DNA from 4 places in the Chryseobacterium sp. UNC8MFCol genome. Region 1 is predicted to be linked to each of the others. Evidence: riboswitches for the same ligand, from Rfam matches in the RefSeq annotation. Region 1 holds a riboswitch; each other region holds the start of a gene.

Region 1 (3,216 bases):
GGCCCACGAATCAGAAGGTTTCTTTCCGTGGAGTAAGTGAAGGAAGTGCCCTCCGATCGTATCGTCATCGGTTTCCACATCAATTTCTTTTCCATTGTGGGTGTAATGATACCAGTATAATAATCCTGAACCGAAAGAAGCGAGTAATTTATCCGCAATATCCCTTGCTCCGGCAATATTGTGGTCATCTTTTTCCGGCTGGATGCTTCCGATCGCAGATACCATAGAACGCATAACGTCCATAGGATGGGCAGCAGCAGGGATACTTTTTAAAATATTTCGTACAGAATGGGGTAAACCTCTTAATGATTTTAGCTTGGCCTTGTAATTTTTCAGCTGGGCTTCTGTGGGCAACTGACCATAGATTAAAAGGTAAGCGACTTCTTCAAACTGTGTTTTTTCTGCAAGGTCCAATATATCATAGCCTCTGTAGTGCAGATCATTGCCGCTTTTTCCGACACTGCAAAGTGCTGTATTACCGGCAGCTACCCCCGAAAGTGCTACGCTTTTTTTTGGTTTAAACGTAGGTTCATTACTTGTTGACATCATTATTCTTTTTAAAAAGGTTATCTAATTTTTGTTCATAATCATGGTATCCGATGCTTGTGTAGAGTTCTTCTCTGGTTTGCATGGTATTGAGTACATGAGCTTGTGTACCGTCTTTGCGGATGTGCTCAAAAACATTTTGAGCCGCTTTATTAGCCGCCCTGAAAGCTGATAGGGGATAAAGAATAAGCTCTACTCCAGCTTTTTTAAGCTCGTCGACCGTATACATCCGGATCATCCCAAATTCTGTAATGTTTGCCAATACAGGAATTCCGGTAGCATCTACAAATTTCTGATACAAACTGATATCAGTAACGGCTTCTGCAAAAATGAAATCTGCACCGGCATCTTTGTAAGCAATGGCTCTTTCAATTGTTTTATCCAAGCCTTCAACTGCAAAGGCATCTGTTCGGGCCCCTATGACAAACTGATCGTTTGTTCGGGCATCGACAGCGGCTTTTAACCTGTCTGACATTTCATCCTTACTTACAATTTCCTTTCCGGGACGATGTCCGCAGCGTTTAGCTCCCACCTGATCTTCAATGTGAAGCGCTGCAGCACCGGCCTTAATAAGAGACTTGACTGTTCTGGCAACATTAAATGCTGAAGGTCCAAAGCCCGTATCTACATCAACCATCAGCGGCAAATCACAAACATTGGTAATGCGCTGAATATCTGTCAATACATCTTCTAGGGTGGTGATCCCCAGATCGGGAATTCCCAAAGAACCGGCAGCAACTCCTCCTCCCGAAAGATAAATGGCATTGAAACCTGCCTGCTGTGCCAATAATGCATGATTGGCATTGATGGTACCTACAATCTGGAGAGGATTTTCTTTTTGCATCGCCTCCCGAAACCGCAGTCCGGGCGACTCTAAGCGTTCATTTTTAGTCATTGTTAATATTTATCATTTAGTTAAATAGGTATTTGTAATGAGGGTTGAGCTATAGCTGCCTGTCGGAAATCCGATGCGTGGAATCAGTTAAAATGCTATGTATAAAACATTTTCCGATCTCTACCTGTTGTTTCAGGTTGAGATAGACGGGATTGTGAATGGGCATATTTGTCAACTTTTTAAGGGTTAAACCATATAAAGTTCCTGTCAGGCTTCACAATACTTTAGGGGAAATAAAAATTAAGGAAAGGAAAATATGTTTATAGGCTAATAGCAGATGTATTGCATCATTCATCTATCTCAACAATAGGATGAGCACATAAAAGTATAATCACACTGTTATCTATATCATATCATACCTGACTATAAGCTTCAGACCGCGAAAGCATCGTCAATTCAAAACAGGCAGGTCTCCTGACTTGTAACAGTTTTTATCTTCCTTCCCATTTACAGAGCAAACAGTGGACATGATGTGATAAAAACCTTGGTGTGTTACTTACAGTTGCGCGACAGTTCGTGATTTGCACACGATTCCCTTTTAATACACAGCTAAGTGTAACCAGTTTTGGTTGATAAAGAAGGTGTTAAGAACTCCTTGGTGGTAAATATAGACATTTTATTGAAACAGCCGCATCTGGAATTGTTTTTTATTTTAAAAAAGCTTTAAACCATTGAAAATATGGGTGATATTTTCAATTAAAGCTTTTATTTTGAAAGGAAATAATAGTTGATTTTAACAATATTTGTAATTTTTTTAACACCAAAAATTATGCTTTGAATAGAAAGCGATTCACTCCTTTTTATTTTACTGATGAAAATCATGTTATCTATTTGTTAAGTTTTGAGACTTATCACAGACTTTATGATGAATGATCTGAAAGGCGGATTTTTCTGTTCTGACTGGCAGCTCATTTAAATATTTTGCTTCAAATCCTTAAAATGACACTTCATGATCCTTAAAATACACTTGATTCACAAAACTGATCGCCTTGATCATTAAAATTTCTTGCTTTGTCCTGAAAAAACCGACAAAATGCCGAAAGAAAAGTTCAGCCTTAAAAACAAACCAGAATATATTTTCCTGGTTCTGGGAACGTTATGCCTGGCAGCAGTTCCTGCTCTTTTTCTTTTGGATTTTCCCAATAAAGCTGCAACAATTCTGATAGTAATGATCTGTGGGGAAATTTTATTTCTGATTACTATTGCCCTTTCCGGAAAAGGTTATACTGATAAAATAAAGGAATCTTTTACCGGTTTTTTTAGAGTAAGACAAAAGTTAAGAAACAAGAAAAACTGAAAATTATAAGAAACAGATGTCTATGCGGGAAAAAAAAAGACAGAAACAACAGTGTTTCTGTCTTGTAAGTCGTTATAAAGAAGAAATGTATACTTCTATTTTTGTTCCATCGTAATTAAAAGTTCCATCTTCATTCTTTTTGCCTAATTCCCACTTGAAATCTACAGGTCTATCCCATCCTGCTCCTAGTTTTCCTCCATTCACGGAGCGGGCGTAATCTATGTTTTCGGTCGTAATTGCAGAATGAAAGAAAGTTTTGTCTATCAGCCTATAGAATCCAAGGGCTTTTCCTTTAGGGATTACGGAATAGCCGTCCCACTTTTCTCCTCCCATGTAGTCGAACTTTCTCAGCCATGCCTGACCTGTAAGTTCTGATAAATCATTGGGACTGATGCTGGCGCCTCTCATATAAAGTGTATACGCTACTACATCATGACAAACTCCGGTGTTGTATTTGCTGATATTCTCAAAGCCTGCA
Region 2 (3,216 bases), 310 kb from region 1:
TTGATAAAATATTTACAAAGCTGAAAAGAACCTGTGATGAGCCGTAAGCTTGTCGCAAGAAGTAAAAAAATATTGACAGTACCTAAGTAGGGTACTGTTTTTTTTAGTTTATTTTATATCGTCACGCCATGTGTGTTCTTGACCTCAGCCATTACAAAAGTACTGTGTGTACTGCCGATAGAATCTACTGATCCCAGTTTATTGAAAACAAAATCCTGATAGTGCTTCATATCCCGTACCTGAACTTTAAGCAAAAAATCAAAATCACCGGAAATATTATAACATTCTGCCACTTCTTCAATCTCCACAATATCCTTCACAAACTGATGTCCTACAGACCGGTCATGAATTTTCAATTTAACCTGGCAAAACACGGTAAATCCACGATTCAGTTTTTCAGCTTCTAAAACAGCTGCATAATGTTTGATATATCCTTCCTGTTCCAGCCTTTTTACCCTTTCAAAAACGGGAGAAGGTGACAGGTTTATTTCTTTAGCAAGCTCCTTTACGGTCAGTTTTGCATTCTTTTGCAGGATTCTTAGCAGTTGAAGATCCTTTTCATCAAGTCTTTCCACAGGATATTATTCTTTTTACAATTGATATTTTCAAAAATAAAGAATATTTACCTTTTAAAATAATCAAAAACAAAATTTTATCCTTAAATTTTAAAACAATACCAACCAAACATCTTAATTATCTATCTTTACGCCATATTTTGTTCTTTAAAATACTTCATCAACCGGAAGAGGTTTTACCTAATGTAAATTAATAGGGAATCGTGTGAAAATCACGAGCTGTCGCGCAACTGTAAGTAACATCCAAAGGTTTTTATCCCAGAATATCCACTGCCAATAGCGGGAAGGATGATAAAAACTGTTACAAGCCAGGAGACCTGCCTGTTCTGAATTGACAATGCTTTCGCGGTCTGAAGCTTTTGGGTCATACAGATGATACATTGAACGTATTTCACCGTTAACAGGAAAATTACGTCCTTATTGTACCTCTCCCACAAAGATTCTTATCGCTTTCGAAAGTATTGTGAAGCATTCAAAAGAGCTTTTAAAAACCAGAGTTTAATTTAAAAGTTGAAAAGAAAATGCAAACACACATTCTTGGCTATCCGCGTATTGGTAGCAACAGAGAGCTAAAAAAGGCCTGCGAACAGTATTGGGCAGGGAAAATTTCTATTAATGAATTAGAAGAAGCAGGGAAAACCATCAGTGAACAAAACTGGAAATTACAACAGGAAGCAGGTATTGATCTTATTCCGTGCAATGATTTTTCATATTATGATCATGTATTGGACATGACTTTAGCAGTGGGTGCCATTCCGGAGCGCTATCAGGACATTGCCACCGATCGTAAATATTCAGAGCTTGATCTGTATTTTGCGATGGCAAGAGGACATCAGAAAGATGGCCTGGATATTACTGCTATGGAAATGACCAAATGGTTTGACACCAACTATCATTATATCGTTCCTGAATTCCAGAAAGATCAGCAATTCCGGTTGTTTTCAAACAAAATCATTATCGATTTTATGAATGCGAGACAAACAGGGATCAATGCCAAACCTGTTATTATCGGTCTTATTACCTACCTTCTTCTGGGGAAAGAAAAAGAAAAAGGCTTTGATAAATTAGACCTGGTTCAAAATCTTCTTCCTGTTTATCTTGAAATCATTAAAGAACTGGAAAACCAGGGAGCAGAATATATCCAGTTTGACGAACCGTTCCTTGCCTTAGATCTTAACGAAAAGGCAAAAGAAGCCTTTGAGTTAGTATACAGCACAATCAGAAAACAATTTCCAAAGTTGAAATTGATTGTCGCGACTTACTTTGAAGGATTAAATGATAATCTTTCTCTAGCCGTTTCTCTTCCCATCGATGTTTTGCATATTGACCTGGTGCGGGATCCTGAACAATTGGATGAGGTATTATCGACAATTCCTGATACTTTAAGTCTTTCTTTAGGAATCGTAGACGGAAGGAATATCTGGAAAAATGACTTCGAAAAATCATTACAATATATCAGAAAAGTCATCAACAGGATCGGGTCTGAAAGAGTGTTTATTGCTCCGTCGTGTTCATTACTTCACTCGCCTTTTGATCTTGATTCAGAAAAAAATGAGGATATTTTATCTCCCGAAATCAAGCAGTGGCTGGCTTTTGCGAAACAGAAAGTCCATGAGATTGTTGTATTAAAAAAATTAGCCTCTGAAAATCCGGATTATCCTACTTTACAGCTATTGGCTGAAAATAAAAAAGCCCTGGAAAACCGTAAAACCTCAACATTAATACATAGTCAGGAGGTAAAAAACCGTGTCGAAGTAACGACAGAAAAAGATGCGCAGAGAAAAAATCCTTTCAATATCAGAAAAGAGGTTCAGCAAAAAGTATTACAGCTTCCATTATTTCCAACCACCACGATCGGATCATTTCCACAAACGAAAGAAGTAAGAAGCTGGAGAGCTAGATTCAAAAAAGGGGAACTTACTGCAGAACACTATGATCATTTATTGAAGAAAGAAACTGAAAGAACCATCCAATGGCAGGAAGAAATCGGGATTGATGTATTGGTACACGGAGAATTTGAACGCAATGATATGGTGGAATATTTCGGAGAACAACTGGCCGGGTTTGCCTTCACTCAAAATGGCTGGGTACAAAGCTACGGAAGCCGTTGTGTAAAACCTCCGGTGATCTATGGGGATGTTCACCGCCCTCATCCGATGACGGTTTATTGGTCACAATATGCCCAATCACTGACCAATAAATGGATAAAAGGAATGCTGACAGGACCTGTAACGATTCTTCAGTGGTCTTTTGTACGGGATGACCAGCCTCGTTCCTTAACCTGCAAACAGATTGCCTTGGCAATTCGTGATGAGGTTACAGATCTTGAAAAGGCAGGTATCAGAATTATACAAATCGATGAACCGGCGATCAGAGAAGGTCTTCCTTTAAGAAAATCAGAATGGCAAAACTATTTACAGTGGGCGGTAGAAGCTTTCAGAATTTCGGCGAGTGGTGTTGAGGATTCTACACAAATCCACACCCACATGTGTTATTCCGAATTCAACGATATTATCAAGAATATTGCTGATATGGATGCCGATGTGATCACGATTGAATGTTCCAGAAGCCAGATGGAATTATTAAATGCTTTCGCAGACTTTAAATATCCGAATGAAATCGGTCCGGGTGTTTATGACAT
Region 3 (3,216 bases), on a different contig from region 1:
CACATTCCTTATGTTCCTACGATTACAGCTTTGGGACATACATGTATTTATACGGGATCAGTACCTGCGATCCATGGAATTGCAGGAAATGACTGGACAGATAAAGAAACAGGTAAAGGAGTATATTGTACAGCAGATGAAGCCGTTCAGCCTGTAGGAACAACCAATACCAAAACAGGAAGCCACTCTCCAAAAAATCTTTGGTCTACCACTGTAACTGATGAATTGAGGCTGGCAACCAATTTCCAGGGAAAAGTAATCGGAGTTTCTTTAAAAGACCGTGCTTCTATCCTTCCAGCAGGACACACGCCCAACGGCGCCTTCTGGTTTGATGACAGTACCGGAAACTTTATTACCAGTACGTGGTATATGAATGATCTGCCTCAATGGGTAAAATCATTCAACTCACAGAATTTACCTGAAAAATTAGTGGCAAACGGATGGAATACCTTGCTTCCAATTAATCAATATACAGAAAGTGCTCCCGATAATTCTCCTTGGGAAGGATTGTTAGGAAGTGCCAAAACACCAACTTTCCCTTACAGCAATTTGCCGCAGGATTATCAGACCAAAAAAGACAACATCCGTTATACACCATTTGGAAATACATTGACCCTGAAATTGGCTGAAGCGTCAGTAGAAGGTGAAAAATTGGGAGGTGACAACATTACTGACTTTTTAGCAATTAACTTAGCTTCTACAGATTATGCCGGACATAAATTCGGTCCGAATTCTATTGAAGTAGAGGACGTTTATATCAGACTTGATCAGGATCTGGCAGAATTCTTCAAATATCTGGATTCAAAAGTTGGAAAAGGGGAGTATACTGTTTTCCTTTCTGCCGACCACGGAGGAGCACATTCTGTAGGTTTCCTTAAAGAGCATAAAATCCCGACCGGTTTCTTTGGAGAAGGAGCTGAAAAAAATATTAACCAAAAGTTAAAAGATAAATTCGGAGCTGATAAACTGATCAATGCTATCGATAACTATCAGATCTATTTTGACAGAAAAGTATTGGCAGACAATAAACTTGAATTGGATGACGTAAGAAACTTTGCCGTAAAAGAATTGGAAAAAGATCCTACCGTTTTATACGCTGTTTCTGTAGATAAAGTGCAGGAATCAAGTATTCCGGAGCCAATCAAACAAAGGATTATCAATGGAATCAACAGACAAAGGAGTGGTGATATTCAATTGATTTCACACGACTCTATGCTGCCTCCATATTCAAAAACAGGAACGACACACAGTGTATGGAACTCTTACGACTCTCATATTCCTTTGATCTTTATGGGATGGGGAGTACAACACGGAGAAAGTAACAAGGCTTATCATATGACAGATATTGCCCCTACTGTTTCTTCTCTGTTAAAGATCCAGTTTCCAAGTGGGAATGTCGGAAACCCGATTACAGAGGTTATCGGTAAATAAATTAATAAGATGTTTATTTTATAAAGGCTGCCTTCATTATGTGAAGGCAGCCTTTTTTCAGGGGTAATTATTCAGGAATTCTTCCTTTGGCCCAATACATTTAAAAAGCTATCTTTGCAAAAAATTTGGTTTCCAGCATATTGGAATGAAAAGGGAATCGGGTGTAACTCCCGGACTGTCCCCGCAACTGTAAATCGCAATAAAAATTTCTGTAAATAGCCACTGTGTAAAAACGGGAAGGTACAGAAAGCGAAAGTCAGGAGACCTGCCAGTTTTATAATCCAAACATATTGCTTTCGGAGGAAAAGTAAAAGAGTATGAGTATAAAAAGATCTTTAGTACTGCTTTTTTCGTCTTATGGTTGTTTTCTTTTTGCACAAGAGAAAGCTATTGATACAATTTATGTCTTCGACAGTCAGATCAATAAAGTCAGGCTTTTTCATCCTGTAAAGATTATCAATACCGAAGACGCTGAAAAAAATTCAACCAATCTCTCAGAGCTGTTGAGATTCCAGTCTCCTGTTTATATCAAAGAAAATGGCCGTGGGGCTGTTTCTTCACCTTCTTTCAGAGGAACGACTGCGCAGCAGACCGCTTTTGTGTGGAATGGGATTAATATTAATTCTGCTTTTTTAGGGCAGGGCGACATTAATAATATCGCTTTATTGGGATATGATCAGATAGGAATAAAGGCTGGCGGAGGAAGTGTCATATATGGCTCCGGTGCTATTGGCGGAAGTATTCACCTTAATAATAATCTAGATTTTAATAAAGGATTTCACGGTTCTTTATTTTCTGAAGGAGCTTCTTTTAATACATTTAATAATCTGGTTAAAGGTTCTTACAGCAATGAAAAACTAAGCTTTCAGGCTTCCGGAAGTCATTCTGTAAGTGAGAATGATTATCAGGTAGATGTAAAAGACGGAAGGAAATATACCAATAACAACGGAAAATACTATAATACCAATTTTAATATATCAGCTGCTTATAAATTAGCTCCTCATCACCAGATATCCTGGATTACGGAGTTTTTTAACGGCATGCAGCATTATCCGGTTTTCTTTGATACTGAAAAAGGTACCAAGTACGGAACCCAAAATGTGAGAAGTTTAGTTTCCTGGGATTGGAACACGACACGATTTACCAATTCATTCAGGGCTGCATATACGGAAGAAAATTTTCAATATTATGCTAATATTGAAGGCCCGGAAACAAGTGGAGGGGCAGGAAAAAACTATATCCTGAAAAACGATTTCAATTATTTTCTTAGTTCAAAATGGAACTTTAATATTATCGGAGAATACCAGTTGAATAAAGGAAGCGGAGAAGGAACTTCAATGCTGGGGAATGTAAGTAGAAATGCAGGGTATATAGTTGGGTTAATACGTTATTTTGCGGCGAAAGATGTACACTTTGAAGCTGGAATAAGAAAAGATTTTGTCGAGGAAATTAGTTCACCGCTTCTGTTTTCTTTCTCAGGAAAATGGAATGCCACACCATGGTACCATGTAGGATTAAGTGTTTCGAGGAATTTCAAAGCTCCAACATTTAATGATTTATATTGGCAGCCGGGAGGGAATAAAGATTTACAACCTGAAACTTCTTACCAGCTGGAATTAAGAAATCAATTTAAGGTCAAAGGGATTACGCTATCTGTTACCCCTTATTATATGGATATCAGGGATATGATCAGATGGCTTCCTACTTCTGCAGGGTACTACGCAGCTTCAAATACCAATAAAGTAGAATCATATGGAGTCGAAGCTCAGTTTGAATATGAGAAAA
Region 4 (3,216 bases), on a different contig from region 1:
CAGGGAGCTACCGTAGTAGATCAGTCTAAACCCGAAACACTTCGTTACCTGCTGAGTAATATTCCTGCGGGAGAATATAAAAAGATTAAGCTCGGTCTTGGGGTTAAAAAAGAAATAAATGTGCTGGACCAGGTGAAATTTCCCAAGTTCTATGCGATGGCCGGTTCCAATGATACTCAAATGATGTGGGAATGGGGAGCAGGATATCGTTTTACAAAAATTGAAGGATTTTATGGGACAGATCATAAACAATTGTCTATTCACACAGGAAGTACAATCAAAGGAACCCAAGGAAACTATACACAGGGAGTAGATGCCTACAGAGAAGTTATTCTGGATCTTCCCAAAGTAGCAGTTGTAGATGCTAAAGCTCCAAAAATCACTATTAAAGCAGATTTTGATAAATTATTAACCGGAAAAACCAACACCATTCTCTTAACCACTGGTACCGGAATGGACGGTAATGCGACTCCAAATATCCACACTGCCAATCAAATGGTGAAATTTGTTGATAATTTAGGAGGAAACGGTTCAAGTGACATTTCGGGAATGTTTTCCGTAACTACTGTTGAAAACTAGATTTTTCCTTTTTAACCTATGACAACAATGAAAAACGGACTTGGTTTTTTAGCGATACTTTTACTTGTAATATCATGTCATACTGATTACTATGAACCTGTTTCTTACAATAATCCTGAAGTATCACTTAAGATTCCTTTTGGTTTTCCTGAATTAAACAGTTCAGTGAATGCTAATAAGCCTACCATGTACGGAGTGGAACTGGGAGAAAAACTATTTCATGACAAAAGGCTGAGTGCAGACAATACCATTTCCTGTTCCAGTTGCCACATGCAGGCCAATGCCTTTGCAGATCACAATGCACAGGCCATCGGTATTCAGAACAGACTAGGGCTCAGAAATGCTCCTGCAGTTCAGAATATGATGTTTATGAAGTTTTATAATTGGGACGGTAATATACTGCAATTGGAGAAACAACCTCTGATTCCGATCATCACCCATGAAGAAATGGGTTCTTCTATTCTGGAAGTCATAGGGAAAATAAAAGAGGATCTGACGTACAAAGATTTATTTACAAAGACATTCGGGGATGGCGATATAACGCCTGAAAGAATTTATAAAAGTATTGCTCAATATGAGTACACCTTGATTTCTGCCAACAGTAAATACGATAAGGTTAAAAGGAATGTAGGTGAAAAATTTACAGCAGAAGAAGCACAGGGCTACCAGACGTTTCAACAAAAATGTGCAAGCTGTCACAGTACAGAATTATTTACTGATCAGAGTTTCAGAAACATCGGTTTTCCTGTGAATCCTGATACCAATGAAGCAGGCAGGGCAAGAGTTACAGGTATTGCAGCGGATTATATGAGTTTCAGAGTACCTTCTTTACGGAATATAGAATATACGGCTCCGTATGGAAGCTTTGGACAGTTTCCCACATTAATGGCTGTTCTCGATTATTTTGATAAAGGGGTTTTAAATACAGAAAATCTTGATCCTGTTTTTAAACAAAATGGAAATAGAATTCCATTAACTGAACAGGAGAAGAACAATCTTATTTTGTTTATGAAAACATTGAGCGACCGGGAATTTATACAGAAATAACAGTACCTGGCCCATCATTGACAGATTCCGGAAAACGATACAACCAGATCAAAAATTAATGTACAGACCATTCAGAAATCCCGCTACAATGTAGTGGGATTTTCTTTTGTTTATACATTGATAATCATTTTGTTCTGTATAACATTGTATCTGGTTAATAATTTTCTATCTTTGCCGGAATTTGGTGAGCCTTAATAAGCTCTTAAAAGGGAATCCGGTGAAAATCCGGAACAGACCCGCTGCTGTAAGCTCCGCATCAAAGTTTTTGAAGAATATATCCACTGTTTTTTAATGGGAAGGATTTCAAAAATGGAGTAAGTCAGAAGACCTGCCAAAATAATAAACGTTTGACGCTTTCGTGGAATAAAGCCTAGGACAATAATGATACTGTACAGTGATCGCTGTGCTTTGTCGTTGCTTTCTTACATCCATTAGCGTCATCATTATTCCAATGAGCTAATGGTAGCAAAACTGAATACATCTCAACTTCATAAAGTTGTTTTCACCGTATGTGTGTTAACTTCACAATTCCTGTTTTCCCAAACCGGCAAAAAAGACAGCATTAAAGGAAAAACCATTAAGGCGGTCAATATTTACAAAAAAAACTACAAAGAGATTCTTCCGGCACAAACCTTACAGGGAGAAGAACTGGAAAGACTTAACAGTCATTCTGTAGCTGATGCTTTACGGTATTTCTCAGGTGTCCAGATCAAAGATTATGGAGGAATGGGTGGTTTGAAAACCATTAATATCCGAAGTATGGGAAGCCAGCACGTCGGTGTTTTTTATGATGGGATTCAGTTGGGGAATGCCCAGAATGGGTTGGTGGATCTTGGAAGGTATTCTCTGGATGATCTGGAAGAAATTTCTTTATATAACGGGCAGAAAAGTGAAATCTTCCAGCCTGCAAAAGATTTCGGCTCATCGGGATCTATTTATTTGCAACCGAAGACTCCCGTATTTACGGGAAACAGGAAGACCAACCTCGTGATAAGGGCCAAAAGTGCTTCTATAGATTTATTTAATCCTTCCTTTCGTTTAGAGCAAAAGATTTCACGAAGAATTTCTGCCAGTTTTAGTGGTGAATTCATGCAGAGTGACGGTATTTACAAATATCATTATGGCCGGAAATATCCCAATGGACAGGTTGCTAATGATACTATTGCCAAAAGACAGGATTCTGATATCAAAGCCAAACGTTTTGAAACTTCTGTCAACGGAACTTTAAATAACGGAAGCTGGAATGTACGTGGTTACGGATATATTTCAAATCGCGGAATGCCCGCTTCTATTGTTAATAACAGGTTTGGAGCCAGAGGAGCCAGAATATCTGACGAAAATTATTTTGTACAGGCTCATGTAAGAAAAAAGGTATTCCCAAAGTTTGAAACACAGTTAAAAGCAAAATTTGCTTATGATTATACCCGCTTTCTGGATACCATAAAATCAGAATACCTTAAACCTTCGGATAATGTTTATATCCAGAGAGAAGTCTATGTTTCTTCCTCAAACCTTTACTCTATCAACTCCAATTGGGATGTCAGCCTGAGTGGCGATTTCCAGTATAACAATCTGGATGCTGAAGGTCTG

The links. Region 1 has a riboswitch for cobalamin ahead of prpB (methylisocitrate lyase). Riboswitches for the same ligand answer to the same signal wherever they lie in the genome.
Region 2: linked by a shared signal. The riboswitch ahead of metE (5-methyltetrahydropteroyltriglutamate--homocysteine S-methyltransferase) and the one ahead of prpB (methylisocitrate lyase) in region 1 are both predicted to bind cobalamin.
Region 3: linked by a shared signal. The riboswitch ahead of M030_RS0116540 (TonB-dependent receptor plug domain-containing protein) and the one ahead of prpB (methylisocitrate lyase) in region 1 are both predicted to bind cobalamin.
Region 4: linked by a shared signal. The riboswitch ahead of M030_RS0100710 (TonB-dependent receptor plug domain-containing protein) and the one ahead of prpB (methylisocitrate lyase) in region 1 are both predicted to bind cobalamin.

What each region holds. Positions count from the first base shown of each region.
Region 1 is NZ_AXUZ01000004.1:184,714-187,929, forward strand. It holds gene prpC (2-methylcitrate synthase) at 1-546, opposite strand, end outside; gene prpB (methylisocitrate lyase) at 533-1,441, opposite strand; cobalamin riboswitch at 1,828-2,020, opposite strand; gene M030_RS23700 (transporter suffix domain-containing protein) at 2,475-2,738, shown strand; gene M030_RS0104020 (hypothetical protein) at 2,811-3,216, opposite strand, start outside.
Region 2 is NZ_AXUZ01000004.1:493,460-496,675, forward strand. It holds gene M030_RS0105530 (hypothetical protein) at 1-47, shown strand, start outside; gene M030_RS0105535 (Lrp/AsnC family transcriptional regulator) at 114-575, opposite strand; cobalamin riboswitch at 730-915, shown strand; gene metE (5-methyltetrahydropteroyltriglutamate--homocysteine S-methyltransferase) at 1,097-3,216, shown strand, end outside.
Region 3 is NZ_KI535290.1:483,243-486,458, reverse strand. It holds gene pafA (alkaline phosphatase PafA) at 1-1,431, shown strand, start outside; cobalamin riboswitch at 1,541-1,719, shown strand; gene M030_RS0116540 (TonB-dependent receptor plug domain-containing protein) at 1,749-3,216, shown strand, end outside.
Region 4 is NZ_AXUZ01000003.1:139,708-142,923, reverse strand. It holds gene M030_RS0100720 (MbnP family protein) at 1-579, shown strand, start outside; gene M030_RS0100715 (cytochrome-c peroxidase) at 607-1,626, shown strand; cobalamin riboswitch at 1,792-1,977, shown strand; gene M030_RS0100710 (TonB-dependent receptor plug domain-containing protein) at 2,086-3,216, shown strand, end outside.